Regions from separate parts of the Neobacillus sp. YIM B06451 genome, predicted to be linked through region 2. Evidence: predicted binding sites of a transcription regulator. Region 2 holds the regulator's gene; each other region holds the start of a gene.

Region 1 (2,267 bases), on a different contig from region 2:
CCTGAAAGCTTTTTTAAAGGAAATTTCTTTTACACGACAGTGGCCAGGCGCCTGTTCAGGAGCTTGGACAAGCCTGGGAAAAAGGCTGAGAGATGATCATGTGGAATTGGGAGGGAGGAAGAGCATGGTTCGATGGAAAAAAGCTGTTATCGCCGTAATCCCTGCAATCATGCTGGTCCTCCTTTTCTATGCCGCAGCAAAGGCGGAGGCGTTTATGTGGGCGAGTGTCGGCTTTGCCGCTTTGGCGTTCATTTACCTCCTCGTCCGGTTTGAACGGAGGAAAATTGAAGCGAGGGAATTGGTGCTCCTTGCCGTACTCGCAGCAATCGCGGCAGTGGGAAGGATTCCGTTCGCAAGCATCCCAGGGGTCCAGCCAACTACGTTTGTGATTATCATGTCCGGCCTTGTATTCGGTGCCGAAAGCGGCTTTTTGGTTGGGGCGGTCGCCGCCCTTGCCTCGAACATGATCCTTGGCCAGGGGCCGTGGACGCCATGGCAAATGGCCGCATGGGGTCTTGTCGGGCTGACGGCAGGTTTATTGCGGAAAACCCGCTTGATGGATAACCGATGGGGTAGAATAGCTTTCGGATTCGCATGGGGCTTTTTGTTCGGATGGATTATGAATATTTGGGGATTGCTGGCGTTTGCCCAATCCGGAGGCGAAGTTAGCCCAGCCTCGATCGCAACGTATTTTGCCGCAAGCTCGTTATTTGATTTCATGCATGCATGCTCGAATGTATTTTTCCTGTTGCTATTTGCCGATGTGTGGCTGAAAAGCCTAGGCCGGTTCAAGCGGAAATACGGTCTCCTTGAAAGGGATGACGTGTGAAGGAATCAGGCTGGCATTTATAAAAAGCTGTGTTAAATGACAGGGTGAAAGTGGCCATGCACCTCGGGAAATGCAAAAGGCAGCCCACCCTGTGACATTTATTCTCTGAGGATTTCCTTGTGGAGGGGACACCAACAGCCACGTTAAACTGAGCATTTTTTGAAAAATGTTCACAGGCCTGATGTGAATAATAGTGTAAAATGGAGGAAGAAGAATTGTGAAACTAATCACAATTAATACTTGAAGGGTCGCGGTCATATGTCTTCCTCCTATTCCAAGCCTGAAGAAATCATGGACATCACAGTTCAAAACGGCGTCAAAAAAACAGGTTATTCCCTTAAAACCTCAATGATTCTTGGTTTCCAGGCCGGGGCGTTCATCGCACTCGGCTATTTGTTGTCAATCCGGATCACAGCACCGCTTACCGGCGATATAGCCGGAATCGGCACGTTCCTCGGAGCAGCCGTTTTTCCAATCGGCTTGATTCTCACTCTTATTGCCGGTGGTGAGCTGCTGACAGGAAACATGATGGCTATCCCGCTTGCGGCGTTCGCCCGTAAGATTTCCGTCCGCGCTGTCATGCAAAATTGGGTGATTATCACACTATCAAACTTTCTCGGCGCCCTGTTTGTCGCCTACGCTTTCGGGCATATAGCCGGACTCACTTCATCTGGAATATTCCTCGAAAAAACAGTCAGTATTGCGGGACACAAGCTTGAGGCGACGTTCCTTGAAGCGTTTGTCTCAGGGATTGGCTGCAACTGGCTTGTCGCGGCGGCTGTCTGGCTCTCCTACGGCGCGAAGGACATTATCGGAAAAATTGCTGGCATCTGGTTCCCGACAATGACGTTTGTAGCCATCGGATTCCAGCATGTCGTTGCCAACATGTTTGTCATCCCGGCAGCGATCTTCGAGGGGCATTATACATGGGGCCAATACGTTGCCAATTTCATCCCGGTATTTTTGGGAAATGCCGTGGGCGGCGCCGTGTTTATTGCGATGGCTTACTGGATCGCCTTCCGTAAACCCAAAGTAAAGTCCAATACCCCTATCATTTATTTAAAAGTAAAAGGTTGAAAAGAAGCCGTCGGCATAAAGCTGGCGGCTTAAATATTTCATTGCTGGCGGACTGAAATGAACCCCTGAAATTATTGAACGAAATAACCCGGGAATTATTCGAAATCCTCGAATAATTGAACGATAAAACCCAATAATAGAACAATATATTTTCCAAAAGAAAAATCCCCTTGAAAGAGGGGACTTTTTTATTTTTAAGGAAACTTTAAAATTGATCCTTGCGGATAACTCAAAACAAGTTATTGTATTCCAGCTCCAGCGCCTAGCCCCTCGAGGTCATAAGCCGGTTCCCTCCGGAGGGCTGGCCCGTCCTGCGGGCCCCGTCTTATGCTGGTCGGGGCTGACCAAGGCGCTTGCGCAT
Region 2 (2,267 bases):
GACTAGGGCAACGCGGTCCCTGTTTTGGAGTTCGAGCTTTATGTTCGATAAAATTAATTCAGCGCCGTAATATTTTTCAAGGTTGTTCACTTGAAGCAAAATCATTCTTTTCACCCCATTACTATTTAGAGTGTAACCCATAAGGGGTTGCTCGGCAATGAGTGAGCCATCCTCGAGGAATGGTTTTCTGCTGAGGGTTAAAGCACATATGCTAGGGGAAAAGGAGTTAAATATGACAATTTTTTTAAAAAAATGGGGCTTAATCTCATTAAAAGCTAAAAAACAATGGAACATATGTGAAACATGGAACAAAGAGCATACACAATTACCTGAAAATAGTGTATTATTTTTATAACTCAATGAACTGAACTATAGGGAAAAGGTTAAAAAAACGGCCAGGTTCCCATTCGGGAAAACGGGGTCGATCCGCCAGGATGTTCCGTTTTTGGGAAAGGAGTTTTTAGGATGGCTGAATTTACGCATTTCAATGAAGAAGGCAGAGCAAAAATGGTTGATGTCAGCGATAAGCCGGAAACAGCCAGGACGGCGATCGCCCGTTCAAGCATAACGGTAAATCGAGACATTTATGAAAGAATAACGAATAATAAGATGAAAAAGGGTGATGTGCTGGCGGTGGCCCAGGTAGCCGCTGTCATGGCAGCAAAGAAAACATGGGAAATAATCCCAATGTGCCACCCCATCCCGCTGACAGGGGTAGACATCGCTTTCAGGTGGGAAGAGGAAGAAGCAGGCCATAAGCTGATGATTTCAGCTTCAGTTAAGACGAAAGGAAATACTGGCGTGGAAATGGAAGCGCTAACTGCAGCTTCCGTCTGTGCATTGACCATATACGATATGTGCAAAGCCGTTGACAAAGGAATGGTAATCGGGCCAACCTATCTTGTTGAAAAGACAGGCGGCAAGCATGGCGATTTTAAACGAGAACAAGAGGTCCAGTAAACAAGATTTCCCGCGAATGGCCAGGGGCCTGCGAGAAAAATTAAACCGGGGCAGGGGATCAATGGTGAGTGAAACAATGAAAATACCGCAGGCAACCGCCAAAAGGCTGCCGTTATATTACAGGTTTTTAAAGAATTTGCATTCCTCCGGAAAGCAGAGGGTTTCATCAGCGGAACTTAGCGAAGCGGTTAAAGTCGATTCGGCGACAATCCGAAGGGATTTTTCCTATTTTGGAGCCCTTGGCAAAAAGGGCTATGGCTATAACGTAAACTACCTGCTTGGGTTCTTTCGGAAGACGCTTGACCAGGATGAACTTACAAAGGTTGCTCTTATCGGGGTCGGAAACCTCGGGACTGCCTTTTTGAACTACAATTTCCTGAAAAACAATAATACAAAAATAGAAGTAGCCTTTGACGTTGATCCCGATAAAGTGGGGACGAAAATTGGCAACGTCCCAATCCACAGCCTGGATGATCTTGAAGCGTACCTGAACAATGACAATGTTACGGTAGCGATTTTGACCATACCTGCTTCCGTTGCCCAGCCGATTACAGACAGGCTTGTTAAAACAAATGTGAAAGGGATTTTAAACTTCACGCCTGCGAGGCTGAATGTCCCGCGCTCCATCCGGGTCCATCATATCGACCTGGCGGTGGAATTGCAGTCCTTGATTTACTTCCTGAAAAATTACCCGGGAGTGGACTTTTCCGAAGAAGCAGAAGAAGCAAAAAAGTGAGCCTAAAAGGGGCTCACTTTTTTTGGATTCGTTTTAGCTTGTAATGTAGACTTATCATCCTTATGCCCGCCCCGAAATCAAAGGTGGCCAAAATAACGAGGAGATAGGAAAAGAATCCCCAGCCTTCGTCCCTTACGCTCCCAACTGCGAAATACGTAAACAAAATTCCGAGCAAGAGGTACACGATGCCGGAAAACAATGGTGATTGCCTCATAAAAACCCTCCGATAAAGTTTTGCATCTGTTCTGCTTCACGCAGGAATTTCTCAATTTCCTCACGGTAAATACTCTGCATCAAAACAACGAGTGTATTCATTGTGACGTGCGCAATGATCGGAACAATGATCCGGTTTGTCCGGACATAAAGGAAAGCAAATGTGAATCCAATTGCCGAGTAAATCAGGATATGTTCAAATTCCATGTGCGCGGCTGCGAAGATAACGGAACTGATCAATGCGGAAACAAAGAAATTAAACCGCTTGTGAAGGCTGCCAAAAATGATTTTTCGGAACACGATTTCCTCAAGGATGGGGCCGATGACCGAACTGATGAGAATAACCGCGGGAAAATTG
Region 3 (2,267 bases), on a different contig from region 2:
ACAGCTATGGCGTCAAGACAAGCAACGGCATTTTGATCGACCTTCTCCTTACAAATCAGGAAGTCGCCAATTTTTGCGGAACGTCCCGTGAGGTCGTGAACCGGCTTCTAAGCGAGTTACGAAAAAAAGGCGTCATTTCAATTAATAAAGGCATCATCACTATTCATCAGCTCGCTTATTTAAAAAAGGAAATCGACTGTGAAAACTGTCCGAAGGAAATCTGCAATATAGATTAAAAATGGGTTAGTGCCGTTCAGGCGCTTACCGAATAGAAAAGCCTGCCGGGTGCAATAGCCCGGCAGGCTTTATATTTGCGCATTTGTTTCTCCCTTTTTACGTTACTATCAGCCAGATGGTGATGAGGGAGAAAAAAATCGCCGAGTTAATAATTTCATAAATGCCAATTTGTTTCGGCGTAAGGCTCTTTCCATAAAAACCGATTGCGCGCATTAAACTCGGAAGGAAAGCGAGAGCAACAAGCCATTGCCCAAAAACGACCCACACAGCCACAACAAGCGTATGGTACGACCAGGATATCCACTTGTAGTGGATGCTCCGTTTTTCCCTAATCATCGTTTTAACAAAAAATGTGCTGCCGATAAAGAAAAGAGACGAAACGGCAAAAACGAGAAGCGCTTCTACGGTCACTTTTCCGGTATTCAGGTACGCGCTTGCAATTCCGGCTAGGGAAAAGGCAAATACCGCGCTAAAGTCATTCAGTAGGGCCCTGTCGTTATTTTTCGACGAAAAAAAGGCATTTATTGTGAAAAACGGAAGCATCATTACGCCGAACCATGCTACGGACGGCCGCTCCAAAAGAGGAAACATCAGTAGCAAAATAGCTGGCACGAGATAGATTATCGTCCATTTTGTATGAAAGCGAAGTTTCTTTCTTTTGAAAAGGAGAAGCATTGGATACGTTGATAAGTAAAGCAAAAGCCAGCCGAAGAAAAATGGAATGTGCTCCCACAGAAAACCGCCTGAGATAGCCCCTAGCCAGAATGGGAGGATGGCCATAGCCCATGCGCCATGTTGTTTTGGCATAAATAGTTTCATTTTCAACACCTCTTGCTTAGCATCTTACCTTCACTATAGAGCAACGGAAAATGCTGCAAAGTGAAATGCATCACATATTGAAGCTTAAAAGTGTCAAAAATGGCAACATCGATTAAACCCTTCGCCAACTGGCATGGCTGCTCTGTTTTTCCTTCCAGAAGGAAAACGTTTTCAATAAACGGATTGGTTTAAATACGATTGAAACATATTTAGTGAAGGAGAAAAACAGCAAAAAAGTAAATAACAAGATCACATGGATCTGCAGCAATAACGAAGCGTGCTTCAAAATCTCCATATCAGGGCTAAAGTGCAAAAAGCCAATCATCCACCCGGCCATGGCCGCCAATTCACCTGTTGCGCCATTAAACACAATCAAGCCGATCCCTGTCAGTGTCGTCAGAAGCCAGAGCATCTTTACAATCCTGTTCAAAATCATCCCCGACTTACGCTGCATATTATCAAATTGGTCCCGAGTATCATATTGCCATACAATGCCCATTCCCAAAACCGCAGCTACGGTATAAGGATAGACAAGCCAGACAAACCATTGTAACAACTCCATCCCATCAACCCCCTAAAATCCACAACCATCTCCCATTCTAACGAAGGAAACGTGACAATTCAGTGACAAAAGTAACTTATGTCGAAAAAAGTTCTCTTGACAAACAAAATGCGTAAGCGCCTTGGGCAGCCCCGACAAGCTTAAGACGGAGCCCGCAGGACGGGCCTGCCCTCCGGAGGGAACCGGCTTAAGACCTCGAGGGGCTAGGCGCTGAAGCTGGATTACGATAACTTGTTTCGAGTTGTTTTCAAAGTAATGAAAAAAAGTGCCAGGCCCCATCAGTTATTTCTGTGGTTCCTGGCACTCGATTTTCCCAAGTATTAATTTTGCGAGGTAGTCAGGGGTTTCTTTGTCCAGTAGTGGGTAAAACGGGTATTCAGCTTTCACCTTTGGCTCAACATCCCAGTACACGGCTGCGATGATGTTTTCTAGTTCAAGTAAACCTTTGTCCTCCTCCGCGTTTCGGAGCAGGATGATTTTCGGATAGGAGGCGGATTTATGCCCCTCGATTAATATCACATGGGGATTGAATGCAGAAAGAAGGTTTATTTGGTCCTCAAGCTGCCATAATTCCTTTTCTGCCTGAAGGACAAGCCGGCCGCCGCCTTCAACGAGGGCCGCGGCAGCACCTGCGGATATATGCCTGCTT

What was found. Region 2 encodes Rex, which represses fermentation and respiration genes when NADH is low (regulators of the CRP and FNR family bind a similar motif). Its sites were predicted from a motif close to TTGTGAAATATTTCACAA; they were not measured.
Region 1: RB160_RS16985 (formate/nitrite transporter family protein) is a predicted target of Rex. The motif match lies at 1,045-1,062, and genes of this name have one in related genera.
Region 3: RB160_RS14275 (YwiC-like family protein) is a predicted target of Rex. The motif match lies at 1,115-1,132, and genes of this name have one in related genera.

The regions. Positions count from the first base shown of each region.
Region 1 is NZ_JAVFKJ010000011.1:116,820-119,086, forward strand. Features, by position in the region: gene RB160_RS16975 (ABC transporter ATP-binding protein) at 1-96, shown strand, start outside; gene RB160_RS16980 (ECF transporter S component) at 125-829, shown strand; gene RB160_RS16985 (formate/nitrite transporter family protein) at 1,088-1,906, shown strand.
Region 2 is NZ_JAVFKJ010000024.1:5,652-7,918, forward strand. Features, by position in the region: gene RB160_RS23215 (ABC-F family ATP-binding cassette domain-containing protein) at 1-105, opposite strand, end outside; gene RB160_RS23220 (hypothetical protein) at 158-355, shown strand; gene moaC (cyclic pyranopterin monophosphate synthase MoaC) at 466-960, shown strand; gene RB160_RS23230 (redox-sensing transcriptional repressor Rex) at 1,022-1,696, shown strand; gene RB160_RS23235 (YdiK family protein) at 1,710-1,910, opposite strand; gene RB160_RS23240 (CPBP family intramembrane glutamic endopeptidase) at 1,907-2,267, opposite strand, start outside.
Region 3 is NZ_JAVFKJ010000008.1:22,481-24,747, forward strand. Features, by position in the region: gene RB160_RS14270 (Crp/Fnr family transcriptional regulator) at 1-236, shown strand, start outside; gene RB160_RS14275 (YwiC-like family protein) at 334-1,056, opposite strand; gene RB160_RS14280 (respiratory nitrate reductase subunit gamma) at 1,169-1,618, opposite strand; gene mobB (molybdopterin-guanine dinucleotide biosynthesis protein B) at 1,901-2,267, opposite strand, start outside.